Regions from separate parts of the Oribacterium sp. P9 genome, predicted to be linked through region 2. Evidence: predicted binding sites of a transcription regulator. Region 2 holds the regulator's gene; each other region holds the start of a gene.
What was found. The regulator HrcA, encoded in region 2, represses chaperone genes, less so after heat shock. The targets are predictions, from matches to a motif close to TGTTAGCACTCNNNNNNNNNGAGTGCTAACA.
Positions count from the first base shown of each region.

Region 1: the regulator HrcA is predicted to act here: its motif matches at 8,460-8,490, upstream of groES (co-chaperone GroES).
Region 3: the regulator HrcA is predicted to act here: its motif matches at 5,668-5,698, upstream of clpB (ATP-dependent chaperone ClpB).

Region 1 is NZ_JBKEIS010000006.1:32,271-42,246, reverse strand. Features, by position in the region: gene argF (ornithine carbamoyltransferase) at 1-351, opposite strand, end outside; gene ACK8P7_RS05435 (TrmH family RNA methyltransferase) at 387-1,160, opposite strand; gene nadE (NAD(+) synthase) at 1,524-3,854, opposite strand; gene guaB (IMP dehydrogenase) at 4,064-5,530, opposite strand; gene ACK8P7_RS05420 (hypothetical protein) at 5,624-6,115, opposite strand; gene groL (chaperonin GroEL) at 6,195-7,814, opposite strand; gene groES (co-chaperone GroES) at 7,941-8,231, opposite strand; gene ACK8P7_RS05405 (MATE family efflux transporter) at 8,915-9,976, shown strand, end outside.
Region 2 is NZ_JBKEIS010000003.1:127,880-137,855, reverse strand. Features, by position in the region: gene thiI (tRNA uracil 4-sulfurtransferase ThiI) at 1-403, shown strand, start outside; gene prmA (50S ribosomal protein L11 methyltransferase) at 505-1,569, opposite strand; gene ACK8P7_RS03965 (cysteine desulfurase family protein) at 1,630-2,787, opposite strand; gene ACK8P7_RS03960 (16S rRNA (uracil(1498)-N(3))-methyltransferase) at 2,861-3,643, opposite strand; gene dnaJ (molecular chaperone DnaJ) at 3,794-4,915, opposite strand; gene dnaK (molecular chaperone DnaK) at 5,007-6,884, opposite strand; gene grpE (nucleotide exchange factor GrpE) at 7,013-7,660, opposite strand; gene hrcA (heat-inducible transcriptional repressor HrcA) at 7,714-8,751, opposite strand; gene ACK8P7_RS03935 (3D domain-containing protein) at 8,956-9,534, opposite strand.
Region 3 is NZ_JBKEIS010000002.1:159,906-169,881, forward strand. Features, by position in the region: gene ACK8P7_RS02925 (glycosyltransferase) at 1-441, opposite strand, end outside; gene ACK8P7_RS02930 (ABC transporter ATP-binding protein) at 441-1,910, opposite strand; gene ACK8P7_RS02935 (hypothetical protein) at 2,068-2,889, opposite strand; gene clpB (ATP-dependent chaperone ClpB) at 3,031-5,619, opposite strand; gene ACK8P7_RS02945 (phospho-sugar mutase) at 5,984-7,828, opposite strand; gene ACK8P7_RS02950 (sugar phosphate nucleotidyltransferase) at 7,831-9,162, opposite strand; gene ACK8P7_RS02955 (prepilin peptidase) at 9,538-9,976, shown strand, end outside.

The DNA of each region.
Region 1 (9,976 bases), on a different contig from region 2:
ATCCTGGCCGAAGCCCCGGTACTCGATGCCGTCGTACATACGGCTCAGCACGCGCGCGGTATCCGCGATCGACTCCTTGCTGCCGATCTGCGAACCGGTCGGTCCGAGGTAGGTCGAGCCCATGCCGAGGTCGGCCGCCGCCACCTCGAAGGAGCAGCGCGTTCTCGTCGAGTTCTTCTCGAAGATCAGGGCGATGTTCTTACCCGGAAAGCTCGTCTTGTGCAGGGTCTGTCCCGGCTGCGCACCGGCCTTCTTCTCCGCCTTCAGACGGGCAGCCACATCGAGGAGATAATTGATTTCCTCCGGTGTATAGTCAAGTAATTTCAAAAAGTCGCGTCCAGTTAAATCAATCATCTGATTCCTCTTCCTTTCTTCTTAGTGTCATGTTAACTTCGCTGACGTAAAACTTCATACATCAGCACAGACGCTGCGACGCCTGCATTGAGCGACTCCGTGTGTCCCATCATCGGGATGCGGAGGTAGGTGTCGGCCAGGTCGGCGATTGCATCCTGGAGGCCGTTACCCTCGTTGCCGATCATAAACGCGGTCGGCTGACGATAGTCGAAGTCCCAGTGGTTCTTCGTGCCCCGGAGATGCGCGGCGTAGACCTGCACGCCCTCGGATTTCATGCGCTGAATCTCCGCCGGCAGGTCATCGCTGACCATAAACGGCATACGGAACATCGCGCCCATCGTCGCACGCACCACCTTCGGCGAGTACACATCCACGCAGTCGCGGTTCATGAGGATGCCATCGACCCCCGCCGCCTCCGCGGTACGGAAAATCGTGCCCATGTTGCCTGGATCCTGCAGCGTATCGAGGATCAGGAAGAAGTCGCCCGGAAGCTCCGTGTACTTCTTCTGTCGCACCACCGCGAGGATGCCCTGACTGTTTTTCGTGTCGGACATGTGCTCCATCAGCTCACGCGGCACCTGAAAGATTTTCAGTGCCCGCTGCGCCCCATCGCCCGCAGCCTCCGGCAGGCGACCGTCATAATCGTCTGCCACGAAGATCCGCTCGATGTACGCCGCCGGAATCTCGCTGCACAGCCGCTCGCCCTCCGCGATGAAGAGCCCGCTCTCGCGACGCGCCCGCGCCTTTTTCTCGAGGTCCCGTACCTCTCTGATCAGTTTATTTCCAGTGGATGTAATTCGCTCCACAGCGCCTCCTAAAACTCTTAAATACTTGCCTCACTCATGGATATACAAGGAGACAATGCCATTATATGCGCCTTCGGCGCGGGCATTGTCGTTTGATTTTGCCACTTCGTGGCAAAACGGCCTCGCCGCCCGGGGGCATCCACGAGCCTCTCCGCGCTCCGCGCGGCCCTCTCATGGATAACGTTAGCATTATTAATAGTGCTCGTTTATCCACATTTTTCAAGTCGGTCGTTAAACTAATTGAAGGATCACAGCTCAAACCTGGCGTTATATCTTATTTCAGACAATTAAAAAAGCCACCGCGCTTCCGGATCTTCATCCGACTGCACGATGGCCATCGTCACTAGTTTATTTATCGTAGCTTCAGTCCAGCTCCTTCAGCTCGTCGATCCAGATCTGGACGACGGCGTCGCTCGGCATACGGAGATCACCGCGCGGGGAGACTGCGATGGAGCCGACCTTCGGGCCGTCCGGGAGGCAGCTGCGCTTGAACTGCTGTGAGAAGAAGCGCCAGTAGAACTTCCGAAGCCACTTGAGGATCATCGCTGCGTCATAGACCTCCGCCTGTCCCGCTGCCAATGTCTCTGCCGCTGCTGTCGTCACTTCACCCACAGGCTGTACTCCCTCATCACTCTTCGCCACCACGTCGTTCTTCGCCTGCATCCCCACCTGATTCTCTGCCGAGAAGGCGTGGAGCGCGAGCGCGTACACCTTCCGCGGGCTGAAGCCGTAGCGCAGGATCTGGTACAGGAAGAAGTCGTGAAGCTCATACGGGCCGACGAGGTCCTCGGTCTTCTGGCTGATCTGGCCGTCGCCGGTCGGCGGCAGCAGCTCCGGACTCACCGGCGTATCGAAGATGTCGTTCAGACAGCGGGCGAGGTCCGCGTCCTCCGAAGTATCCGCGACGAACTTGACGAGGTAGCGCACCAGCGTCTTCGGGACGCCGGCATTGACGCCATACATCGACATATGATCGGCGTTGTAGGTCGCCCAGCCGAGCGCGAGCTCACTGAGGTCGCCGGTGCCGATGACGATGCCGTTCGACTGATTCGCGATGTCCATAAGGATCTGCGTCCGTTCACGCGCCTGCGCATTCTCGTAGACCACAGAGTGATCCTCCGGATCGTGCCCGATATCCTGAAAATGCTGCAGCACCGCGGCCTTGATGTTGATCTCCCGCAGCGTCGCGTGCAGAAGACGCGTCAGTGTCACCGCGTTATTGTATGTGCGATCCGTGGTACCGAAGGCCGGCATGGTCACGGAAATGATATTCTCACGTGGCAGACCCAGCATATCGAAGGCGCGCGCGATGACGAGCAGCGCCAGGGTCGAGTCGAGGCCGCCGGAGATGCCGACCACGGCCGACTGACAGCCGGTGTGCTCGAGTCGCTTCTTAAGACCGAGCGCCTGGATCGTGAAGATCTCATCACAGCGGGCATGACGCTCCGCCGCGCTGCTCGGTACGAACGGCTTCGGGTCGACATAGCGTCGGAGGTCGGCTGCGTCCGCCGCGAGCTGTCCGGCCAATGTCTCCGCCACTACACCGGTGGCCGCCCGGGACGCCCCGCCGACGCCCGTCTGCGCTGACGCGCCGGTCGCTGTCACCGCGGTCGGCGCCTGCTGACCGACGTACGCCGCGAAGACCTCCTCGAAGGACTTCTTGCGCGGCTGTGCGGCTGCAGGCGAAGTATTCTCCGCATCGTCCGATGTCTGTGCCGCGCCCCCGGCGATTTCCTTCGCCGGACCCACGCCCTCGCCCGTCTTCTCGGCTACCGGCGTGAAGCGGAACTTCACGATGCTGTACTCGTCACGGAGCGCATCATCGATCTCCGGGAAGGTCGTCATGCGGGCACGCTCCTGCATGATGCGCTGGAGGTCGACATCTGCGATGTAAAGACCGGTGTTGAAGCGCTTTCCTTCCGTCACGACGGAGCCGTTCTCCGCGATGATATCCTGGCCACCGAAGACCAGGTCCGTGGTAGACTCCCCGTCGCCAGCATTGGCATAACAGTAGACGGACACAAGCCGCGCACTGGTCGAGCGGATCAGCTCCCGACGGTAGCTGTCTTTGCCGACGGTCTCATCGGAGGCCGAGGTGTTCGCGATCACGGTCGCACCGGCGAGCACATGGCGGGTCGATGGCGGATCCAGCACCCAGACGTCCTCACAGATCTCACATGCAAGGCGGAAATCCGGACGATCCATCGCCTCCACGAGGATGTTCATGCCAAACGGAATCGCGTACTCCTCACCCGTCATCGCCGAGCGATGCGTCAGCGTCACGACACGCGTCTGTCCCGGTGTGAACCAGCGACGCTCATAAAACTCGCTGTAGTTCGGCAGGTTCTTCTTCGGCACCAGCGCGAGGATGCGGCCGGCGTGCAGCACCGCCGCACAGTTATAGAGCTTGTGGTCGACCATATACGGCACACCGACCACCGCCACGAGCTGCGTGCGACGTGTCGCCTCTGCTACCTCATCGAGCGCCGCCGCTGCCCGCTCGATCAGGATCGTCTGGTGAAACAGATCCGCACAGGTATACGCCGTCAGCACCAGTTCCGGAAACACCAGCAGCGAAACACCCTGACGATCCGCCTCCACGATCTCACGAAGCACCGCCTCGGTATTAAAACGCACATCAGCAACTTTGATTTTCGGCGTGGCCACCGCCACCCGCAGGAATCCTTCGATCATAACACACTCTTTCAGAAATAGAATTCAAATGTAGACATCGACCGCAATACAGCGACCTCGTGCCATAAGATGGATATAATTTTAGCACGGAAATAAAAAAAGGTCAGGCCCATAGCAGCCTGACCTTTCGGGTAATTGATAAATCAGTTTCGTCTGTTACCGGAGTACTGTGCTTCTGTTGGCGGCACTCCGGTCATACGAACTGTTTTTTAGTCGTTATTCTCTACCGAGTAGTTCGGTGCTTCCTTCGTGATATGAATATCATGCGGATGTGACTCCTTCAGGGAAGCGCTGGAGATCTTCACGAACTGGCTGCTATGCTGCAGCGTCGTGATATCCTTCGCACCACAGTAGCCCATACCTGCACGGAGACCACCGACGAACTGGAAGATGGTATCCTCTACACGGCCCTTGTATGCGACACGACCCTCGACACCCTCTGGTACGAGCTTCTTCGCGTTCGCCTGGAAGTAACGATCCGCAGAACCGTTCTTCTGCTTCATCGCACCGAGCGATCCCATGCCACGGTATACCTTGTACTTACGGCCCTGGTAAAGCTCGAACTCACCCGGTGCCTCGTCGCAGCCTGCGAATACAGAACCCATCATGACGGTGCTGCCACCTGCAGCGATCGCCTTCACGACATCACCGGAGTACTGGATACCACCATCGGCGATGATCGGGATGCCGTACTTGTCGGCTACCTCGAACGAATTCATAACCGCAGATACCTGTGGAACACCGATACCGGCAACGACACGGGTCGTACAGATGGAGCCCGGTCCGATACCGATCTTTACGCAGTCGGCGCCGGCCTTGATGAGGGCCTCGGTCGCCTCACCGGTCGCGACATTACCTGCGATGATCTGAAGATCCGGGAACTTCTCCTTCAGCATGCTGACGCACTTCAGAACGTTTGCACTATGGCCATGTGCAGAGTCGAGAACGACGACGTCTACATGTGCGTTGATGAGCTCCTGTGCACGCTCGACAACATTGGCTGTGATACCGAGTGCAGCACCGCAGAGGAGTCTGCCCTGTGCATCCTTCGCCGCGTTCGGATACTTCATCTGCTTCTCGATATCCTTGATGGTGATGAGACCCTTCAGATTACCCTCATCATCGACGATCGGGAGCTTCTCAACCTTTGCACGTGCGAGGATCTGCTTCGCTTCCTCGAGGGTGGTACCCTCCTTCGCCGTTACGAGGTGCTCTCTCGTCATGCACTCGCTGATCTTCTTCGTGTAGTCCTCCTCGAAAACGAGGTCACGGTTCGTGATGATACCGATGAGCTTCTTGCCCTCGGTGATCGGCACGCCGGAGATGCGGAACTTCGCCATGAGATCATTGGCATCCTTCAGGGTATGATCTGCGGTCAGGAAGAACGGATCGGTGATGACACCATTCTCCGAGCGCTTTACCATGTCGACTTCCTCTGCCTGCTGCTCGATCGACATATTCTTGTGGATGATACCGATACCACCGCAGCGCGCCATGGCGATCGCCATCTGATGCTCTGTAACGGTATCCATACCTGCAGAAATGAATGGAATGTTGAGATGAATTGACTTCGTAAGATAGGTGGAAACGTCGATTTCGTTCGGAACGACCTCGGAGTACTGCGGAACGAGCAGCACGTCATCAAACGTAATACCATCACCGATAATCTTGGCCATAGAAGAATCTCCTTTCAAATCGCGACTTTTCATAAAATTTAAACGAGTATAACAAAAGGCGGATTGAATTTCAACCCGTCTTTCATCCAAAAATCAGTTCAGTTTTACCTTCTGCGGTGTACATCTTCTCGCCTCGCGCAGCAGTGCATCGGTCACTTCGATATACATGCAGGTCTTCTGCCCCGCACGGTTGTATACATAGCCGAACTTCCGATCGGCCGGACAGTCGCCGGCACAGTCGATGACCTTCGCGTTCTGGAGCTCTGCACGGACCGCGTCCGAGTTCTGCGGAGCGAGTACGATCAGCTCGGAAGCATTCGTATCAACCAGCTGACGACGGCGCGTCTTGTTGAGGATCTGGTCCATCGTGAAGCCACCGCCGACATAGGTATACTCATACTCCACCTTCGAGAAGAGCCAGACCACGTAGGTGCCGAGGCTCACCGCGATGAAGAGCAGGATGCCGAACACGTTATAAAACGCAAACAGCAGTGACAGTACGGACAGCGCGCCCGCGATCACCAGCAGCACCGTCCAGTAGGCCGGCTGCTTTCCCTTCGTCATGTGCTCGATATAATCATCCATCTGTCATCCTCCTGTTTCCTTGGTTTCAAAAATCCGGGCCGCGATGCGACCCGGATTTATTATAACGCATTTTATTTAATTAGTACATTCCACCCTGTGGCTGTGCTGGCATAGCAGGTGCTGGCTCCTTGATATCTGCGACTACGCTCTCAGTGGTGAGCAGTGTAGAAGCGACGGAAGCCGCGTTCTGAAGAGCGGTTCTGGTTACCTTCGCCGGATCCAGGATACCGGTCTCGAGCATGTCGACATACTCCTCGTGGAGTGCATCGAAGCCATGGCCGACCTCTGTGTTCTGTACGTTGTTGACGATCACCGCGCCCTCGAGACCTGCGTTCGAAGCGATGGTGAACAGCGGAGCCTCCAGTGCCTTGTAAACGATTCTTGCACCGGTCTTCTCATCACCCTCGAGTGACTCAACAACCTTCTTCACAGCCTCCTGTGCGTGAATGTAAGCGGATCCGCCACCTGCGATGACGCCCTCTTCCACTGCGGCACGGGTTGCGTTCAGCGCATCCTCCATACGAAGCTTTGCTTCCTTCATCTCGGTCTCAGTAGCTGCGCCGACCTTGATGACAGCGACACCACCAGCGAGCTTTGCCAGTCTCTCCTGGAGCTTCTCGCGGTCGAAATCAGAAGTTGTGGTCTCGATCTGCTTCTTGATCTCAGCGACACGGCTGTCGATATCCGCCTTCTCGCCCTCACCATCGACGATGGTGGTCTTCTCCTTCGATACCTTTACGCTCTTTGCGCGGCCGAGCTGCTCGATGGTTGCATCCTTGAGCTCGAGGCCGAGGTCTGCGGAGATCACCTGACCGCCGGTCAGGATCGCGATATCCTGAAGCATCTCCTTACGTCTGTCACCATAGCCCGGAGCCTTGACCGCAACGACGTTGAAGGTACCTCTCAGCTTGTTGACGATGAGGGTTGTGAGTGCCTCACCCTCGACATCCTCTGCGATGATGAGGAGCTTTGCGCCCATCTTTACGATCTGCTCGAGGAGCGGAAGGATATCCTGGATGTTGGAGATCTTCTTATCGGTGATCAGGATGTACGGATCATCGAGATTTGCCTCCATCTTATCCATATCGGAGCACATGTAAGCGCTGATGTAGCCTCTGTCGAACTCCATACCTTCGACGACGTCCAGCTCGGTCTGCATGGTCTTGGACTCCTCGACGGTGATGACACCATCCTTGGAAACCTTCTCCATCGCATCGGCAACCATCTGGCCGACCTGCTCGTCACCAGCAGAGATGCCGGCAACCTTTGCGATCTGATCCTTGCCCTTTACCTTGGAAGACTGTGCCTTGATGGACTCCACAGCTGCTGCCACGGCCTTCTGGATACCCTTACGAAGGATGATCGGGTTTGCACCCGCCTCAAGGTTCTTCATACCTTCCTTCACGATCGCCTGTGCAAGCACGGTCGCTGTGGTGGTACCATCACCGGCGACATCATTGGTCTTCGAAGCAACCTCACGAACGAGCTGTGCGCCCATGTTCTCATACGGATCCTTCAGCTCGATGTCCTTCGCGATGGACACACCATCGTTGGTGATCAGCGGAGCACCGTAGCTCTTATCGAGTACTACGTTTCTGCCCTTCGGTCCGAGGGTTACCTTTACTGTATTTGCAACTGCATCCACACCAGCTTCGAGAGCCTTTCTGGCCTCGACACCATACTTAATTTCCTTAGCCATAGCTTTATCCTCCTGATTTACGAAGCATCCTCTGTTCTTCGTCCAATGCTTCCTTCTCTACATCCTCATGTCGGTCTGACGTCCTGCCCACTTCTGCGTGGACCCGACGCGACATCCCGTCGGTTGTTACTTCTCGATGACTGCCAAAATATCGTTCTGCTTTACGACTGTATACTTATGTCCGTCAACCTCGACCTCAGATCCCGCATACTTCGAGAAAAGAACGTGATCGCCGACCTTCACCTGCATGGTGATGTCCTTACCATCGACCACTCCACCAGGACCGACCGCTACAACGAGTGCCTGACCCGGCTTCTCCTTATCATTCTGACCTGGAAGAACGATACCGCTTGCAGTGGTCTCCTCCATCTTCTCCTTCTCAAGTACGACTCTGTCAAATAATGGAACCAGTTTCATTTGATTGACCTCCTTAATATCTGCTTTCAGCCCTTCGGATTTTCGCCTCCCGGCGATGCTGTTTATATGAAGCCCGGCACGCATGCGCTGTCGACCGATCACTTCATCCTGCAATCATGCTGTTTTCCCAGCACAAGCGCCTGATCTCCCGATCTTCCAGCCATCGATCATCCGATCGCTCTGCGTCCAACCTTCTTTTCTAACAACAAAACGTATTATAGAACGGTCTGTTAGCAACGTCAAGAGGTGAGTGCTAACAATTTGTAGATTTCACATTTCCTTCACAAACACGCGCGGCCCGGAAATTTGTAACAGTTCAGGCAGGGGACCCGGAGGGGCTGCAACGGAGGCACAGTACTCCGAGACCGGTTCAATCTAAGCCGGGGACCCTAAGCGGCACTAGGCCCTCTGCAATCACTGAGTTTTCTTTATGAAAACTCAGCGTTGCAGAGGGTGCTAAGGAAAAAGTACCAAGTGCCGCTAAGGGGACCCGGCTTGATTTCACACGGTCTCTATGTATGGCCTCCGTTGCCGCCCCTCCGGGGACCCACCGCCTGAATTCTAATGAAATTTTCCAGCTTATATCAGCCATAAACGTGTACTAGTTTCCAAATCCTCTGCGATTCGCTACAATAATGAATTAAACGCAGGCATTCATACACTACCTATATCGAGGACTTACCATGGCTCAACATAATCTCGCGAAGGGCGATCTCTTCCATAATATGATCCTGTTTTCACTCCCATACCTTCTCAGCTACTTCCTGCAGACGCTCTACGGGCTCACGGATCTGCTCATCGCGGGCCGCTTCAATGGTGCCGATGTCATCTCGGCGGTTTCGATCGGTTCGCAGGTTATGCACATGGTGACCGTCATGATCGTCGGCCTCGCCATGGGCACCACCGTCATGATCGGGCGTTTCGTCGGTGCAGAGGACGAAGACGGCATCCGACGCGCCATCGGGAACACGATCACCCTCTTCGCGATGATCGCCGTGCTGGCCACCTGTGCCCTGCTCGGACTTACGCAGCCGATCGTCCAGCTGCTGTCGACACCGCCCGAGGCCGTCCCGGGGGCCCTCGCGTACCTCCGCATCTGCTTCGCCGGCATCCCCTTTATCGTCGCATACAACATCCTGAGCGCGATTTTCCGCGGCATGGGTGACAGCCGCAGTCCGATGCTCTTCATCGCCGTGGCCTGTGCCCTCAACATCCTGCTCGATCTCCTCTTCATGGGGCCAATGCAGCTGGGCGCAGCGGGTGCAGCGCTCGCGACGGTCGTGGCGCAGGCCGCGTCGGTGGCGTTTGCACTCGTCGGCATCCGGAAGACAACCGCGGGCAGCCGGCAGCATGGTACCGCCGACGTCCGGAATACTTCTGTGGAAGCAGCCATAGAAAACAGGGTGGAAACGCAGATCCATGCATCCGAAGGCGCAGCGACGTCTTCAAACGAACACGCCTGCGTGGATCGCAGCGCCTGGTGGGACCCGGCGATGCTGCACCAGATTCTCAGCATTGGCCTCCCGATCGCCTGCCAGGACGGCTTCATCCAGATTTCGTTTCTGATCATCACCGTGATCGCGAACCGGCGTGGTGTCGACATCTCGGCGGCAGTTGGGATCGTCGAGAAGACGATCAGCTTCCTCTTCCTGGTGCCGTCCAGCATGCTGTCGACCGTGTCGACGATCGCGGCGCAGTCGATCGGTGCCGGCGATCCAGCGAGGGCGCGCCAGACACTCCGGTAC
Region 2 (9,976 bases):
GCTGACGATCATCATGCGTCGTTATATGATGCGTATCGCCGAGGCCATCGCCGAGAAGCGAAACTGTATCGCACTCATCACCGGTGAATCCATCGGTCAGGTTGCGAGCCAGACCATGCAGTCCCTCGTCTGCACCAACGAGGTCTGCCATCTTCCGGTCTACCGTCCGGTCATCGCCTTCGATAAGCAGGAGATCATCGACATCGCCCAGAAGATCGGCACGTATGAAACCTCCATCGAGCCGTTTGAGGACTGCTGCACCATCTTCGTCGCGAAGCATCCGGTCACGAAGCCGGTACCGGAGAAGATCCGCGCTTCCGAGCAGATCGTGTATGACGCGATGATCCCGATGGTTGAAAAGGCTGTAAACGAAGCCGAGCTCATCTGGTGTAACGGCAAGTAAGAAACATATCCGTATCTTCATCGAATCACCATTCAGATACGGTCAGAAAAAGGCGTCCCGCAGAGAACGGGGCGCCTTTTTGATGTGTTTTTCTGATGTGATCACTTACGGCGTGCGGTCACATTGACCCACTCGCCCTGGTGGTTGACTTCCAGTACCTCCCAGATGTCCTCATGCTGGCGGAAAGCCTCGAGGACCTCTGCCTCACGCTGGTCGAGGATACCGGAGGTGATGAAGAGGCCACCCTTCTTAAGAAGCGGTCCCACCTCAGCAGTCAGCAGTACGATGACCGGTGCCAGGATGTTCGCCACCACGATGTCGTACTTTCCGAGACCCATCCGGGTCTTGATATCCTCATCGCCGATCACATTGGCCACCACCATATCGAAGCAGCTCTCCGGGAGCTCGTTCGCCTGCAGATTATCGCGCACCGCCGGCACAGCTTCCTCATCGAGGTCCGTTCCGTAGACATGGCCGGCGCCGAGCTTCAGCGCGGTGATGCCGAGGATACCGGAGCCTGTACCGATATCCGCGATTTCATCACCTGCCTGCATGTACTTCTGCAGCTGGCGGATGCAGAGCTGGGTAGTCTCATGCATGCCGGTGCCGAAGGCGGTACCCGGATCGATCGCGATGACGAGCTTATCCCGATCCTCCTCCGGAACGGCTTCCCAGGTCGGCTTGATCAGGAGATCCCCGACGGTAAACGGGTGGAAGAAGGTCTTCCAGTTATTGATCCAGTCCTTATCCTCTGTGTCGGAGGTATCGATCGTGCCGAGGCCGATATCGACATACTGCTTCATCTCATCGAGGGTTTCCTGCACCTCCTGAAGCAGCTTCTTCAGCTCCTGCGGAGTATAGACGTTTGAGGTGTTCGGCATGTAGCTGGCGTCGACCGCTGGATCCTCCATCATCTTCTGTACCTTCGTGAGCCGGTCCTGCTTCTGCTCCGGATCCAGCACCTCGACATAGAAGCTTACCTCCGCTGTGCCGTCATCCGGTCCGATCTCCGGCAGGATATCGATAAACATCCCCTTCGTATCCTCCTCGGACAGCGGGATGCGATCCTCGATCTGTACGCCGTCAATGCCGAGCTCCGCCAGGTTTGCACTGAGGATATCCTCCGCCTCGGTCGTCGTATGAATCGTAAATTTTCTCCAGATCATCTTCTACTCTCTTTCTAGAAATTCACTTTCTGTGTTATAAAGGACACTTCGATTTTTGGGTCAGAATCGTGTAAAACGACGAAGCACCGGAAGCAGCTCACGGAGCGCGTCCATGCAGATATCGACCTCTTCCTTCGTATTTTCGGCACCGAAGGAGAAACGGATCGTGGAGTCCAGCAGCTCCGGCTTCACACCGATCGCCTTCAGCGCACCGGAAATACCCGGGTGATTGCTGGAGCAGGCACTACCGGAGCTGACATAGATGCCTTTCTCCTCGAGTGCATGCAGCAGTACCTCCGCACGCACCTTCTCGAAGGATACCGAGAGAATATTTGGTGCGGACAGTGCGCCGCGCTCGGAATTGATGGTGACACCCTCGAGGGTTTCCAGAGAATCGATGAAGTAGTCCTTCAGTGCCTCGAGGGAGGCCTTATTCTCCTCGAGATGTGCGCAGGCCATCTCGGCGGCGAGACCGAGGCCCGCGATGCCCGGAACATCATGGGTACCGGAGCGCATATCCTCCTGCTGACCGCCACCATAAATCAGCGGGCGCAGTCGGATCTTCTCGTCCTTATAGAGAAAACCGACTCCCTTCGGGCCATGCAGCTTATGACCGGATACCGACATCATATCAACATGCTGCAGCTTCGGACGAAGTGGAATCTTGCCATAGGCCTGGATCGCATCCGTGTGGAACCATGTATTCGGATTACACTCCTTCACGACACGTCCGATCTCCTCGATCGGCTCGATCGCACCCATCTCGTTGTTCACGGTCATGATCGTCACCAGGATGGTATCTGGACGGATCGCCGCACGAAGATCATCGAGGGAAATATGTCCCTTCGCATCCACTGGAAGATAGGTCACCTCGTAGCCGAGCTCGACGAGCACATCCAGCGGACGGTAGATCGCCGCATGCTCGAACGCGGAAGAGATGATATGCTTTCCCTGCTTTCGCTTCGCCATCGCCGTCCCGAAAATCACGGTATTGTTTGACTCCGTGCCGCCGGAGGTGAAGAAGATCTCCTTCGGCTTCACCTTCAGGGTCGCAGCCACCTGCTCCCGCGCATGACGGAAATACTTCTCGGCGTCGAAGCCCTTCGTGTGCTTCGAGGACGGATTTCCGTAATCCTCGGTCAGGGTCTTCATCATCAGCTCCACAACCTCCGGATACGGCTTCGTCGTTGCAGAATTATCAAAATAAATTTCTCTCATGTTTATGTCCTGTCTTTCTATGAACGGCCGTGACATATCCCGAAACATGTTCACCGGCTTTCGCTTTTCAGGCTTACGCCTCGATCGATTCCAGGGTCAGCATCAGGATGCTCATACTGGTGATTGCTGCTGTTTCTGTACGTAAAATGCGTTTTCCGAGGGTGATCGGCTCGATGCCATGCGCCATGGCATCCTCGATTTCCACATCCGCAAATCCGCCCTCCGGTCCGATGAAAACCGCGATCTTTCCATGCTTCGGAAGCTTCCGAAGCTCCTCCATGGTATGACGGATATCCTTCGCGTTTTCATACGGGATCAGCCGGAGATCGAAGTTTTCCACGAAGCGCATGGCATCCTTCCACTTCATGACCGGCATCACCTCCGGGATGATGGAACGCTTCGACTGCTTCGCAGCCGCCTCAGCGATCGCCTGCCAGCGCTCGACCTTCTTCGCTGCCCGCTTCTCATCGAGCTTTACGACGGTGTTTTTCGTATCGAGCGGGATCACCGCATGGGCACCGAGTTCGACGGCCTTCTGCACGATGAGCTCCATCTTATCCTGCTTCGGAAGCCCCTGAAACAGATAGATATCCGCCGGCAGCTCATGCATCTCCTCCACGAAATCGATATGGAGCAGCACCTCCTCCGCGCTCATCTCCGCCTCCGCGCACCCGTCCGCATCATGAATCTCTGAAACCGTGCACTCATAGTCCGTCCCCTCGCCATCGGAAATCAGAACCTTCTCCCCCGGCTTCGCCCGAAGCACCTGTCTGAGATGCCGGTAATTCTCACCCGTGAGCCGCACCAGCCGTGCCTCGGTATCGATGTCTGTTCTATCTACAAAAAAATGATGCATTTCTTCCTCACATGCGTACTCGCGTATCGCATCAAACGAAATCTGATGTTAAACCGCCGCTATTATAACAGACGATACAGAAAAGTGGAAGAATCTATAAAAACAGCCCCGGAGGACAGCTACTGCAGTCCTCCGGGGAATCGGGTATCATCATGCGTCTACGGTCTCGCCGCAGGCCTCCGCGTAAGCCTTCAGTGCCTCACGCTGCTTTTTATTCAGTTTCGTCGGAATATTGACGACGATCGTCACATACTGATCGCCTCGAAGATTCGGGTTGCTCAGGCTCGGTACACCCTTGCCACGCAGTCTCGTCTTCGTATCCGACTGGGTGCCCGGCTTGATCTTCAGCTCCACCGGACCATCCACGGTCTTGATCACCTTCGTACCGCCGAGTGTCGCGGTCGCGAAGCTGATCTCCTCGGTCGAGTAGATATTTGTACCCTGTCGCTTGAAGAACGGATGCTGGGAAACCGCGACATCGACGAGAAGATCACCTCTCGGACCGCCATTGGTTCCCGGATCACCGCCACCGGAACGGCGCAAGGTCTGTCCATCATCGATACCGGCCGGGATCGTCAGCTCGATGTTCTTCTCCGTCGCGATGTAGCCCTCGCCACGGCAGTCCGGACACTTCTCCTTGATGATCTTACCCGAGCCATGGCAGTCCGGACAGGTCGCCACCTGCTGCACCGTACCGAACATGCTCTGCTGTGTCATCACCACCTGTCCACGGCCGCCGCACTTCGAACAGGTCTCCGGCTGTGTGCCCGGCTTCGCGCCCGTACCATTACACTTCGGGCAGGTATCCTTATACCGGATCTTGATGTTCTTCTTACAGCCCTTGATGGCCTCGTCGAAGCTGACACGAACACTCGTACGGATCGACTGACCACGGGTCGGCTGGTTTCCTCGACTGGCACCGCCATAGGAGGAGAATCCCCCACGGCCGCCGAAGCCGAACAGGTCTCCGAAAATATCGGAGAAGTCCATGCCACCGAAGTCGAAGCCACCATAGCCTGTACTCTGACCAGCTGCCGAGTTCGGATCGAAGGCTGCATGGCCATAGGTGTCATACGCCTTTCTCTTCTCCGGATCCGAAAGAACTGCATAGGCCTCGTTGCATTCCTTAAATCTGGCTTCCGCCTCCTTATCACCTGGATTCGCATCCGGATGGTACTTCTTGGCAAGCTTACGGAATGCCTTCTTTATCGTTGCGTCATCTGCGTTTTTATCCACGCCGAGGACTTCATAGTAATCACGCTTTTCTGCCATGTGTTTCTATCTCCTGCTGATTTTCTTTCTCACAAGACGAACGTATGCCTCCGGCGCATGCGCCGGAGGCTTTCCGTATGTCTTTCAGGAATTAAACTTCCTTGAAATCGCCATCCACTACGTTGTCATCCGGGTTGCTGTTGCTGTTTGCTGCACCCTGATCTGCTGCGCCCTGAGGGCCAGCCTGACCTGCTGCACCGGCAGCCTGTGACTGCTCATACACCTTTGAGAACAGGGACTGCGAAGACTTCATCAGTGTCTCCTGTGCAGCCTTGATCTTCTCTGCGCCGTCCTTCGTGATGGACTCGAGCGGATTTGCTGCGAGGACATCCTCGAGTGCCTTCAGATCCGCCTCAACCTGAGACTTATCGGAAGCAGAAACCTTATCACCAACCTCTTCCAGTGCCTTCTTGGTCTGGAAGACGATGGAATCTGCACCATTTCTGGTCTCGATGGCTTCCTTCTTCTCCTTGTCGGCTGCCTCATACTGAGCAGCTTCCTTTACGGCCTTATCGATATCATCCTGGCTCATGTTTGAACCGGAGGTGATGGTGATGTGCTGCTCCTTACCGGTACCCTGATCCTTCGCGGATACATTTACGATACCGTTCGCATCGATATCGAAGCATACCTCGATCTTCGGAACGCCACGACGTGCCGGGAGGATACCATCCAGACGGAACTGGCCGAGGGTCTTGTTATCTCTTGCGAACTCACGCTCACCCTGTACGACATGAATGTCTACAGCGGTCTGGTTATCCTCTGCGGTAGAGAATACCTGAGAAGCATGGGTAGGAATGGTTGTATTTCTCTTGATGAGCGGTGTTGCCACACCACCGAGGGTCTCGATGGAAAGTGTCAGCGGTGTTACATCGAGAAGAAGAACATCACCGGCACCGGCATCACCGGCGAGCTTACCACCCTGGATCGCCGCACCGATAGCTACGCACTCATCCGGGTTCAGGGTCTTGCTCGGCTCCTTACCGGTCAGCTGCTTTACCTTCTCCTGTGCAACCGGCATACGCGTCGAACCACCGACGAGAAGAACCTTTGAAAGCTCTGCGGCCGTCATACCTGCATCACGAAGTGCATTCTGTACCGGAACAGCGGTTCTCTCAGTGAGGTCTGCGGTCAGCTCCTCAAACTTCGCTCTCGTAAGCGTCATATCGAGGTGCTTCGGGCCCTCTGCGGTTGCCGTGATGAACGGAAGGTTGATCTCCGTGGTGGTCGAAGCAGAAAGCTCCTTCTTTGCCTTCTCAGCGGCTTCCTTCAGTCTCTGAACGGCCATCTTATCCTGGCTGAGGTCGACGCCCTCTGCCTTCTTGAACTCCTCAATCATCCAGTTCTGGATACGTGCATCGTAGTCATCACCACCGAGGCGGGTATCACCGTTGGTTGAAAGAACCTCGATGACACCGTCACCGATATCGATGATCGATACATCGAAGGTACCACCACCGAGGTCATATACCATAACCTTCTGCTCGTCGCCCTCATCGAGGCCGTATGCAAGTGCAGCTGCGGTCGGCTCGTTGATGATACGCTTTACATCGAGGCCGGCGATCTTACCAGCATCCTTGGTTGCCTGACGCTGTGCATCATTGAAGTATGCCGGAACCGTGATGACTGCCTCGCTTACCTTCTCACCGAGGTATGCCTCTGCATCTGCCTTCAGCTTCTGGAGGATCATCGCAGAAATCTCCTGCGGGGTATAGTCCTTACCGTCGATGCTTACCTTATAGTCTGAACCCATATGTCTCTTGATGGAAGAGATGGTACGATCTGCGTTGGTGACGGCCTGACGCTTTGCAGGCTCACCGACGAGACGCTCACCATTCTTTGTAAAAGCAACGACCGACGGGGTTGTTCTCATACCCTCTGCGTTTGCGATGACGGTCGGCTTACCACCTTCCATAACGGCTACGCAGCTGTTTGTCGTACCTAAGTCAATACCAATAATCTTTCCCATAACGATATCTCCTTTATCTAAAACGAAATTATAAAAACTTGTAATCTATCTACTTGCCATCACCGGATTGCTTCCGCGCTCTGGTGAAGGTGCTTCAAACGCCGGTTTCCCGGCGGAATGAACATACTTTATTTTTTAACCTTGACCATCGAGTGACGAACCACCTGGCCCTTGTAGGTATAGCCCTTCATCAGGTCCTGGGTGATCGTATCCTCTTCGGCATCACTCTCAGTATCCGTCATCACGGCGTTGTGCAGGTTCGGATCGAACTTCTCGCCCTCCGCCGGAATGGCCTTTACATCGAGGTCCTCAAACATCTTCTCAAGCTGCTTATAGATGCCGCGTACGCCCTTCGTAAAGGCGTCGTCCTCATCCTCCGGATCGACGGTACCGAGCGCACGCTCGAAATTATCGACCACTGGAAGCAGCTTCTCGATGACCTCTCGTGCACCGAAATCGAAGTTCTGTGACTTCTCCTTCTCGGTCCGCTTACGGTAATTATCAAACTCGGCATAGAGGCGGATGTACTTATCCTTCTGCTCTGCCAGCGCGTCCTCATACTTCTTTTTCAGCTTTTCAGTTTCTGCATCCGAAGCTTCCGGTGTCGCACTCTGCTCAGCGCTCTCTGCCTCTCCGGCATCCTTTGCATTGCTTTCCTTCGTTTCTGTATCCTTCACAGCATCTGCTGCCGGAGCTTCCTGCTCCGCCGTCTTTCCTGCATTGGTCTCCTCGGTGCCCTGCTCCTCAGAAGACTTCTTTAACTCTTCGTCTATCAAGATAACCTCCTATCACATCCTGTCCGGATGTTCCGTTCATTCTCTGTACATCTCTATGACCGAAATGCCTGATCCATCTCTCCCTGAATCTTCGAGAGAACCTCCAGCACTTTTTCGTAATCCATGCGTTTCGGTCCGATGACACCGATCGTTCCTCGAAGCCCGTTACCGAGCTCGTAATTTGCGGTGACCACGGAGCAGTCCGCCATGTTTTCCATCGGCGATTCACTGCCGATGTATACCTGAATCTGATTTTTCTTTTCCGGCTCGTTTCCCTGCACTTCATGGACCAGCTCGGCGAGCTCATCCTTCGATTCGAAGGCATTGATAAGGCGGGAAGCATTGTCCGACTCCGTGAGCTCCGGATACTTGAAAATATTCGTAGCACCGGACGTATAGATGCGTGCATCCCCGGATCGGATATCCAGTATGTTGATGATTGCCTGAAGGATCGCACCCACTGCATCCTTATGCTGTGTCCGGGCGAGGATCTGTCCGATCCGCCCCTCGGTGATTTCTTCACCACTCAGGCCATCCAGTGTGTCGTTCAGGAGCATGTTGATACTCAGCATACGGTTAAAGTCCAGCTCATCCTGTCCGCTCAGCATCACCGTTGCGGTTCGAACGATGTTGCCCTGCATCATGATGACGAGAAGCACTCTTCTCGCATCCACGATCGACGTCTGGATGAACTTGATCTTATTCGTATGGATCGACGGCTCGGTGACCACCGCAGCGTAGTTAGTATCCTGTGCCAGGTTCTTTACGAGCTGCTTCAGGGTCGTCTCCAGCTTATCGACCTTCTCGAACATCTCCGTTTTCACATCATCGATTTCATGCTGATGATGCTCCATCAGCTGATCGACATAGAAGCGGTATCCCTTATCACTCGGGATACGACCGGCGGAGGTATGCGGCTGCATGATGTAGCCCATTTCCTCGAGGTCGCTCATCTCGTTACGGATCGTAGCAGAACTAAGGCTGAGTCCGGAATACTTGCTGATCGTACGCGAGCCGACCGGTTCACCGGTCTCCAGATAGTTTTTAATAATCGTTGTAAGGATGACCACCTTACGCTGATCCAGCTCCATCTCTGCCACCTCCTCTTCGCCTGTTAGCACTCGAAATATCGGAGTGCTAACATCTATTTGCTATATTACTCGATTTTGGAATGATGTCAAGGATTAGCCTCGATGAATTTGTGAAAAAATCGTGAAGAAAGGGAGCCGACCGCTATGGCCAGCTCCCCTTCTTCACGATATTCTGTTTTTTAAATTCCGTCGAATCGAGAGCGCTTACGGAAGGACGTATACGTCGGCATACGCAAGTATGTTTCGCGCCTCCGCATGGGTGTTATAAAACACATCGATGTGTGCCCCACGCACTCCACCGCCACAGTCCTCTGCGACGTACTCATGGCCGTTGATCAGAAGATGCGTGCCATATGGAATCACGCGTGGGTCGACTGCAACCGTCCTGCCGGCGGTCGCACGTGCGCCGGTCGCGGTACGTGTACCATAGCCCTCGGAGCATCTGGCGCACGGGCAGTAGCCTGTCAGCTTGAAGCGCCCCAGCGGCGTCGCCTGCCGGCCATCGATCGACACCGTCTGTCCCGACAACGGTGTCGCCTGCTGCTTCTGCTTCGCTTCTTCTACTGCCTGTGCAGCATACGTTTCCTGTACGGTGGTGAAGTGTGGGTTGGTGCTGGTATTGAAGAAAAGTACATTGCCCAGGCTCTGAGATGCATAAACGCCGGAGCTTGCGCTCTCATCTGCATACGTACGCATGGACATCGCCATCGTAAGAATCATCAGTACGATGAGCAGCATCATCTTCCCGATCATACCTCTCTGCTTCTGTAGATTTAAACTCAAAATAACCTCCTGTGTGTGCGCCGGTGTCTCTAACTTCTCTTTCCGTTTTTTCTCACATGAACCGGCATGAACGAAGAGCTCCGGATCGGAGCGAGCTCAACGCACGAAAGTATACGGATAAATCCAAAAAATTGTCAAGCCCCTCATCTATCAGTCATACGCTTATACGCGTATGACTGCGCATTATTTCATCGGAGAGTCGAGTGTGTGATTATAAAAAGTTTATAAGATCGTAAGAATTAAAAAAGTGAAAAATCACGCATTTGCGTGTGATTTTTCACTTTTTTCAAGTCTTTATTTTACTGTTTTTTCGCTTCCCGCGTCCTCTTCAAGACCGAAATAAACGGATGAAAACACCCCCTGTTTCGTCTTGCTCCGGCAGCTGTATCGGGACGAATCTCAGCGCCTGTTTCGTGCATCCGCGAGGAGATCGATGTCCCGC
Region 3 (9,976 bases), on a different contig from region 2:
GAGGGTATCCCGTGCGCCCGGCTTCTCCTCACGAAGGGTCGCACGCAGGGACGCGAGCTCGGACCAGCGAAGATAGAGGACATCCTCCTTCCGGTCGCTGGAAGCCATACGGTCGATGTCGAGGGCGTTTTCGATGCCCATCAGGATACGGCCACCCTTCTTCAGCCAGGTTTCCGTCAGGGCATGCAGCATCGTGTGGACGTCGCCCTGAAACAGACGGAGGATCTTCTTCGTCAGCACCGGGATCACGACATAGTCGTAGGTGCTGTCGTCGAGACGGCGGGATACCTGATGTACGCGCGGCTCGAGGAGGGTCACGAAGGGTGCCGTCGTCTCCTTATCGCCGAGCACCAGAACCGACGCGTCGCGCTCGCGGCCCGAGGTTACGTCCTCGAAATAAAACCATTCGATGGTATTGGTGATGTGTCGTGAAAAATCCATTAGTGTTCACGCCTTTCCAGAGTCACCTCGGACTCCATATCGTACACACCCACGGTGTTCTTGTTCGAAAGAACGGTGATGGATGCGACGTCATACTTTCGGTCATAGACCACATGCTCGCCCTCCTCGAAGCCCGTGCAGGACATACTGAGGAGATACTCGCCGCCCTGCAGGGTCATCCGCTGGGTGAAGGTGCAGGTATATTCATCGCCCGCCTTCACCGGCTGGATATCGCAGCCCTCGATGAGGGTGTTCGTGCCGGTGAGATCCGCGCCGCGCTTATCCTTGATGGTGAAGGTAAAGATCGGGGCCACGATCGGGGCGTTGAAGCGGATCCTTTCCTTGATGGAGAAGGTCTCGCCCTTTACAATGACGTTCGAGATCTTCCCGCGCTGGTCGAGGATGCCGAGATCCCAGATGGTCGCGCGTCCGTCGCCGTAGTGCTGGACGTTCGGGTTCAGGTTCAGGCTGTCCTGCATGAGCGGTGCTGTCTCGCTACCCGCGGAGGTACCGGTGCTGTGGTCGTCTGCATTGGCTTCCCCGGACGCGTCCTTCGAACGCTGGATGCGGGTTGCCGGGCCGTCCTCGCCCTCTGCGAGGGCCGCGGCACCGACGCTGTCGACGCCGAAGTTCTGGCCGTCGATGAAGTCCACTGCTGCCTGTGCGTCGGCCTGGTGCTGCGCATAGCGCTGATCCTCCTCGGTGAAGCGGCCGGCGAGAATCTTCTTATACAGATCAACCATGTCGCCCGGCAGTCCCTCGGAGACCTTCTCACCCTTGTTCAGCAGGATGACGCGGTCGCAGTACTTCATGACGGAGCCGAGGTCGTGCGTGACCATGAGGATGGTCGTGCCGTTCCGGCGGAGCTCGTCCATGCGATGATAGCACTTCGCCTGGAAGAAGACGTCGCCGACGGACAGTGCCTCATCGACGATGAGGATCTCCGGGTCCATCGCGACGTAGAGTGCGAAGGCGAGGCGGACGAACATACCGGAGGAGTAGCTCTTGACCGGCTGGTGCACGAAATCGCCGATGTCTGCGAAGTCGAGGATCTCCTGGAGCTTCTCGTCCATCTGCTCCTTCGTGAAGCCCATCATCGTACCGTTCATGTAGACGTTCTCGATGCCGGTGTAGTCCGGGTTGAAGCCGGCACCGAGCTCGAGGAGCGCACAGACGATACCGTGGATGCTGACCGCACCCTCGGACGGTGTCAGGACGCCGGTGATGATTTTCAGCATGGTCGACTTACCGGAGCCGTTGGTACCGATGATGCCGACGGCTTCACCCTTTCGTACCTGGAATCCGACGTGGCTCAGGGCATAGAAGTCCCGATGGTAGTTCCGGTGCGTGAGGCTCACCGCCTCCTTCAGGCGGTCGATCGGCTTATCGTACAGGCGGTATATTTTCGTGACGTCCTGAACATCGATGACGATGTCGGACGAGCTGTGTTCTGTATTCTTCGTTTCCATATAGTTTATAAGTGAAGGCACCGTGGTTTCCGGCGCAAACAAAAATCCCCAGATGCGTTTCTGCGCATTTGGGGAATATTTTAGCATAGTTACTTCTATTTTTCCATATAGGATGGTAAGTCTCCAGCCGGGTCCTCTGGCTGAATGAATTATACGATCAGGCCTGTGGGGTCTTGTAGGTGTTCACGTTGGTTGCGCCGGTTGACGGGAGGGTGCCGGTGTAGCTCATGCCGGTGCTGGTCTGCGTCGTGGTGCTGCCCGTCGTGCCGGTCGTTGTCGTTGTGGTGGTGCTGGTCGTGGTCTGGGTGGTCGTGCCGGCGGTCGGGCCTACGTTCGGGGAGCCTGCGTTCGTCACGAGGTGTCCGTCACTTGCGTAGTAGCTGTAGGTGCCGGTCGTGGTGTTATAGTTATAGGTCTTCGTCGTCTGCGCGACACCAGCCGGAGAAAGGTAGGTGCCGGCGGTTACGCCGCTCTGATTCAGCTGGCTCTGATCCTGGGTCTGGATCGTCGGGAGTGTCGCGTTCGTATAGGTATTATTCGGGCCGGTGCCACTGCCCCTCTTCGGCAGTACCTTCGCGATCGTGGTGACATCACCGATCTGGAGGTTTGCGTTCGCGGCTGCGGTGTTTGCAGCGAGCTGCTCGGTGGTCAGGGTCGTCTCCTGCACGACGTTTCCTCCGCGGGCGGCCTTCGCCGCATCGACGGCAGCATTGGCTGCGGCGATGGACTGTGCGGTGTTTGCGCGCTGCGCGGCCTCAGTCGTGAAGGTTTCGGCGGTCATCGTGACGGTCGGTGCCGGGGTGCCGTCCGGAGCCGGCTGTCCGGCGTATACACATACCTGCTGTCCGGTCGTCGTCTCGGTCCAGATTGCGATCGGGCCCTGCAGGGTATACTGCCATGCGGCCATCGCCGGCATCGCGCTCAGCAGGGTCATCGCCGTCGCGCTAGCCAGAAGCTTCGTCCAGTTTAATCGTCTCATATCTCTTCTCCTTTAAGGATCTCTCTTCGTTCTTAATGGGAGTATAGCACAGAATAGCGTACGGAATGCTTACAATTTTCGACACAGTTTCAGATCATAGTTTCAGAGCCCCGGAGGACCGGCCCTCCGGGGCTCTTTGAATTATCTGTGGATCTCTGCGTCGAGCCGATCACCCTTCAGATCGAGGGTGATGGTGTCGCCTTCCTGCACCTTATCCTCGAGGATGATGCGGGCGACGAGGGTTTCGACGTTCTTCTGGATGAAACGACGAAGCGGACGTGCACCGAACTGCGGATCATAGCCGTGCTCGGTGACATAGTCACGCGCCGCGTCAGTGAGCTCGATCTTCAGCTGACGATCCGCGAGACGGCGGTTGATGTCGGCCACCATGAGCTCTGTGATGTGCGCGATGTTGTCCTTCGTCAGCGGCTTGAACATGATGATCTCATCGAGACGGTTCAGGAACTCCGGACGGAAGGAGCGGAAGAGCTCGTCGTGTACCTGCTTCCGTGCGTCTTCAGTGATCTCACCGTTTGCGTCGATACCGTCCAGCAGATACTGCGCACCAAGGTTCGAGGTCAGGATGATGATGGTGTTCTTGAAGTCCACAGTCTTGCCCTGACTGTCGGTGATCCGACCGTCATCGAGGATCTGCAGGAGGATGTTGAAGACATCCGGATGCGCCTTCTCGATTTCGTCGAAGAGCACAACAGAGTATGGCTTTCTGCGGACAGCCTCGGTCAGCTGACCACCCTCCTCATAGCCGACGTAGCCAGGTGCAGCGCCGATCAGTCTCGATACGGAGTACTTCTCCATATACTCGGACATATCGATACGAACCATGGCGTTTTCGTCATCGAAGAGGTTCTGTGCGAGGGACTTCGCCAGCTCCGTCTTACCGACACCGGTCGGACCCATGAAGAGGAACGAACCGATCGGCCGTGTCGGATCCTTGATACCGGCCTTCGAACGCTGGATGGCTTCGACGACCTTCTCTACCGCCTCGTCCTGGCCGATCAGGCGCTTGTGGATCTCATCCCCGAGATGCAGCACCTTCGAACGCTCGGACTCGTTCAGCTTCGATACCGGGATACCGGTCCAGCGGCTGACGATCTTTCCGATCTCATCCTCGGTCACGGTCTCCTGCAGAAGTGCACGATCCTCCCCATGGACGCTGTTCTCCGCGTCCGCCAGCTTCTTTTCGAGGGCTGGAAGGTCAGCATACTGGATCTGGGAGGCCTTTGCATAGTCGCCCGTCTGCATTGCCCGCTCCATATCCTTCTTCAGCTGATCCCGCTGCTCGCGGAGTGCCTGCAGGTCGCCGGCTGACTTCTTCTCGTTGTCCCACTGTGCCTGCTTCGTGTCGAACTGTGACTGCAGCTCGGCGAGCTCCTTCTCGATGTCGGCGAGACGCTGCTTCGAGAGAGTATCGTCCTCCTTCTTCAGCGAGATCTGCTCCATCTTGAGCTGTGTGATCTTACTCTGCAGGGCAGCCATGTCCTCCGGCATCGACTCCATCTGGGTCTTGACCATCGCGCAGGCCTCATCCACGAGGTCAATGGCCTTATCCGGCAGGAAACGGTCGGAGATGTAACGGTCACTGAGGGTCGCCGCGGCGACGAGTGCGTTGTCGCTGATCGTCACACCGTGGTACTTCTCGTAGCTTTCCTTGATACCACGCAGGATATAGATGGTATCCTCGACCGTCGGCTCATCGATCGTGACCGGCTGGAAACGACGCTCGAGCGCCGCATCCTTCTCGATGTACTTATGATACTCATTCAGCGTCGTCGCACCGATGCAGTGGAGCTCACCGCGCGCCAGCATCGGCTTCAGGATATTACCTGCATCGAGCGAGCCCTCCTGGTTGCCGGCACCGACGATGGTGTGCAGCTCATCGATGAACATGAGGATCTGACCCTCGGACTTACGGACCTCATCGAGGACGGCCTTCAATCTTTCCTCGAACTCACCACGGTACTTCGCACCGGCGACGAGGGAACCCATGTTGAGGGCGAAGATCTTCTTATCCTTCAGGCTCTCCGGTACCTCGCCCTTCGCGATCCGCTGTGCGAGGCCCTCGACGACGGCGGTCTTACCGACACCCGGCTCACCGATCAGCACCGGGTTGTTCTTGCTCTTACGGCTGAGGATACGGATGATATTCCGGATCTCATCATCACGCCCGATGATCGGATCATCCTTCTGATCCTTCGCACGCTGCACCATCTCGTAGCCGTACTTGTTTAAGGTATCATAGCTGTCCTCCGGATTATCGGACATGACACGCTGATTACCTCTCACCTCGGCGAGTGCCTTCAGGAAACCATCCTTCGTGATGCCATACTGCTGGAACAGCTTCTTCAGCGTCGGATCTGCTTCCTTCATGAGGCTGAGGAAAATGTGCTCCACGGAAACATACTCATCGCCCATGGACTTCGCATGCTCCTCCGCCTTCGTGAGCGCCAGGTTCGCCCCCTGCGAGAAGTACATCTGACCGGCACCCGATACCTTCGGGAGACGACTGATCTCCTCTGTGATGGATGATTTAAACTGCTCCATCGGCACACCCATCTTCTTCAGAAGCTGTGCGATCAGACTGTCATCGATGGTGATCAGCGAGTAGAGAAGATGAACCTGCTCCACATACTGATTTCCATATTCACTGATGATATTCTGACAGTTATTGATCGCTTCGATCGATTTCTGTGTAAATTTATTAATATTCATAAGACTGAACCTCCTTATTTCCTTCGGATAAAAATATTATAGCGCGGTTGTTAGCACTTTCAAGCATCGAGTGCTAATATAAATCTAAATTTTTTATAACGAAAATTGTTCAGTCAGAGCCCCGGAGGACCGGCTGCAGAAGCACAGTACTCCGAGCTCGGAAAAATCAAAAATCGGCCCATAAGAACCAGTAGGCCCTCCGCAAACGACTGAGTTTCCTTCATGGAAACTCAGTGTTGCGGAGGGTGCTAAGGAAAAATTACTCCAACTGGTTCTAATGGGCCGATTTTGATTTATTCACGAGCTCTCCGTATGGCTTCTGCTTCCGGTCCTCCGGGGCTCTATTCATTGTCTGTATATCCCATCACTTCATCCGATTGCCAAGCTCGGCGGCGATGGCGGCTTCGCAGGCTTCTGCGGCAGCCTGATTCTCCGCGCTGATGGAGATATAGATCTTCAGCTTCGGCTCGGTGCCGGACGGGCGTACCACGACGGAGCAGTGGTCGCTCAGCAGGTACTTGAGGACATCCGACTTCGGCAGTCCGTCGAGACCCGGCAGGTAATCGAGGACCTTCTCCACCTTCTTTCCGGCGAAGGCGTCCGGCGCATCCGTACGGAAGTTCTGCATGATCTTCTGCATCTTCCCAAAGCCGGCGGATCCCTCGAAGGTGAAGCTGTGGAGGGTGTTCAGGCAGTAGCCGTACTCCGCATAGAGCGCCTGCAGACGGTCGAGGAGGCTGATGCCCTGCGTCTTATAGAAGCTGAACATCTCACAGATCATGAGGGCACCATCGACGGCATCCTTATCACGGACATAGCTGCCAGTGAGGTAGCCGTAGCTCTCCTCGAAGCCGAAGACATAACGCTCCGGATGGCCCTCCTTCTCGAGCCGACCGATCTGCTCTCCGATGAACTTGAAGCCGGTCAGGACATTGATGGTTTCGACGCCGTAGTGCGCGGCGATGCGCTCGCCGAGGTCCATGGTCACGATGGTCTTCACCATCACCGGATCCTTCGGCAGCGTTCCGTGCTTCGTTCGCTGCGCGAGGATGTAGTCCAGCAGCAGGATGCCGGTCTCGTTGCCGCTCAGAAGCTGATAGCTTCCGTCGGCTCTTCGTACGGCGATGCCGACACGATCGCAGTCCGGGTCGGTTGCAAGCAGGAGGTCTGCCTGTACGCGCTTCGCATAGTCCATGCCGAGGGCCATCGCTTCCTTGATCTCCGGGTTCGGATACGGGCAGGTCGGGAAGTGACCGTCTGGCATCTCCTGTTCCTTCACGAGCGTAATGTTCGTGTAGCCGCACTCCCGGAGGGTCCTGGTCACCGGCGCGCGACCGGTGCCGTTCAGCGGCGAGTAAACGATTGCTACGTTTCGGTCAATGCTGTCATCCGGACCAAGTACGGACTGCTTCTTTACATTTTCCACGAAGTCGGTGTAGACGGCTTCCCCGATCCAGAAGATATGTCCAGTCGCAGGCGCATCCATGTCCACCGCAGCTGTCGCGCTGTGTAATGACGCAGCTTCCTTTTCTGTCGATGTCGCGTCGGCCGTAGCGGTCTCCAGCATGACCGGGGTGGTGACGCTGTGCGCGACGGAGACATTGGCCTCCGCCGTGTCGCGGATGCCGGCGATCTCGAACTCGGTCATGCGGATGTCGGCGAAGAGGTCGAGTGCCTCGATTTCTGCGAGGATCTCGGCGGCTGCCTCGGTCGTGATCTGACAGCCATCGGCGCCATAGACCTTATAGCCGTTGTACTTTGCGGGGTTGTGGGACGCGGTCAGCATGATACCGGCAGCGCAGTGAAGCGCACGGGTCGCGAAGCTGAGGCACGGGGTCGGCATGATGTCCTCATACATGTAGACGTCGATGCCGTTCGCTGCGAAGACGCGGGCCGCGGTTTCAGCGAAAAGATCCGACTTGATACGGCTGTCGCGGGAAACTGCGATGCGGCGGTCGGCGGCTGCGAAGCGCTTCCGCACATAGTTTGCGAGGCCCTGGGAGGCCTTCGCTACCGTGTACACATTCATGCGGTTCGTGCCGGCGCCGATCACGCCGCGGAGACCGCCCGTACCAAAGGCGAGGTCACGGTAGAACGCGTCCTGAATCTTCTCTTCCTCTCCACGGATCGCTGCGAGCTCCTGCTCGACATCGGCATCCAGTCCCTTCGCAAGCGCGCACCAGCGCGTATATTCCTTCCTGTAATCCATCGTTACTCCTTCTCTGCCGGCATATCGAACTTCGTCTTGTCGGCGACGGCGATGTCCTCGCCGAGCTGCATCTCCATGAGGGTCAGCGGGGTCTCCGGGTCTGCGCGCATCGTGTGCTTCGCGCCGCACGGAATCGAGATCACGTCGCCGGCGCATACGCTGCGGGCCTCGCCATCGACGATGGCGGTGCCACGGCCGTCCAGGACGGTCCAGATTTCGTTGCGGGCGTGATGTGCGTGATAGCTCATGTGGGCACCCGGGCGCATCTCGATTTTCACGGTCATCGAGCCCTGGGAGACGTCGAGGATGCGGAAGTCGCCCCAGGATTTGCGGGCGAACATGATCTGGTCCGGGAGCTGGTCCACGTATGGCTTGATGCGGGCGCTGGCTTCGAGGTTACTGACGAGGATGCCCTGCGGGCTTGCAGAGATCACCGCATGCTCGAGCCCCATCGCGAGGATCGGCACGCTCAGCTCGTTCACGATGTGGACGTCCTCGCAGTGCTCGCCGAGAATGCCGTGGCCGATGACCGGCTCGGACATCTCTTCGGTCAGGGTGTTCCAGGTGCCGAGGTCCTTCCACTCGCCGTGGAAGCACATCACCTGGATCTTCGCTTCATGCTCGACGACGGCATAGTCGAAGCTGATTTTGCGGAGCTCGGCATAGTGGTCGAAGAGGGTCTGATAGTCGCTTGTGTCGAGGAGGGTGCGGGCACGGTCCAGCACGTAGCCGAGCTTATAGGCGAAGACGCCGCCGTTCCAGAGGGCACCCTGCTTCAGGTACTCGCGGGCGGTCGCCTCATCTGGCTTCTCCTTGAAGGTGCAGACGGTCGACACCGGGGCCTTCGCCTCCGGGATGATATAGCCGTACTTCTCGGATGGATAGGTCGGCTCGATGCCCATCAGGACGAGATTCGCCTCGCCCTTATCCGCCTGCTCAGAGAGTGCCTTCAGCGCATGGAAATAGTCATCGTTCACATACGGGTCCACCGGGCAGACCACGACGGATTCGTCCTCCGGGACCTTACACTTTTCGTGCAGGTAGGCACTCGCGAGGGCGATCGCCGGGAAGGTGTCCCTTCTCGTCGGTTCGACGGAGATATTCACGTCGGTGCCGAGCAGGTTCAGGATGGAGGATACCTGGGTGCGGGAGGTCGCGATGGTGACACGGGCCTCCGGGTCCACGGTGCGGATCTGGCGGTAGACGCGCTCGATCATCGACTCATAGCTTCCGTCCGGGCGTTTGAAGAGCTTGATAAACTGCTTGGAGCGGATATCGTTGGAAAGTGGCCACAGGCGTTTGCCGGAGCCACCGGATAGTAAAATGATATTCATAGTACGGCCTTTCTTAAAAACACGACAGTATTCTAGCATACTCGCGGGGTTTCGACTAGATGGGGACAGGAACCCGGAGGGCCGGCCTGAACTACGAGACAGAATCCGTCAACTCACAGTGGTTTGAGATTTGCCTGTGCACTATGCTGCAAATAAATCAGACGTTTTGTGAATATCATCCAGGCATTACGGGATTCTGTCTTTTGGTTCATTTCAGCTTCTTGATTTTGGGTTCCTGTCCTGTACTTCACTTGCATTTTTCTAAGCTCCATGCGCGGGGCGTCTAGTCTGTCCTGGGACTATAGTCCACATGACGACTATAGGCGATTCGCGCTGTCTCCTCTATACTCGGGCTATACCAAACGCGGAGGCCACATGACAGTATCTCAGCTTATCCTCCTGCAGTGTCTGACCATCGCTGCGGGCTATGATCTACGAGAGCGGCGTATCCCTCATGCGCTGATCTACACCTATTTATGTTCTGGTTATTTCCTTTCATACAGGGGCCCCCTGACGCTGCCGGCGTGCTTCTTCTGCTCCAGCGGAAGGGGTGTCTCCTATCTTCTTCGCTACTTCCTCGCACTCGTCATGTTTCGTGCCCTGGCCTCACTGACCCATGCAGGTGGTGGAGACGCACGACTGATGGCACTGGTCATCGCGTGGTGCGGTGTCGATGCCGGATGTCAGCTTCTGCTGCCGGGGCTCGTGTTGGCACTGATGTATCTTCTATGGATCAGAACAGATTCCGGCAGGTGGAGGTTCCGGGAGCGGCACATGCTTCCGACACTTCCTCTGGCCCTGCCACTGCTTCTCG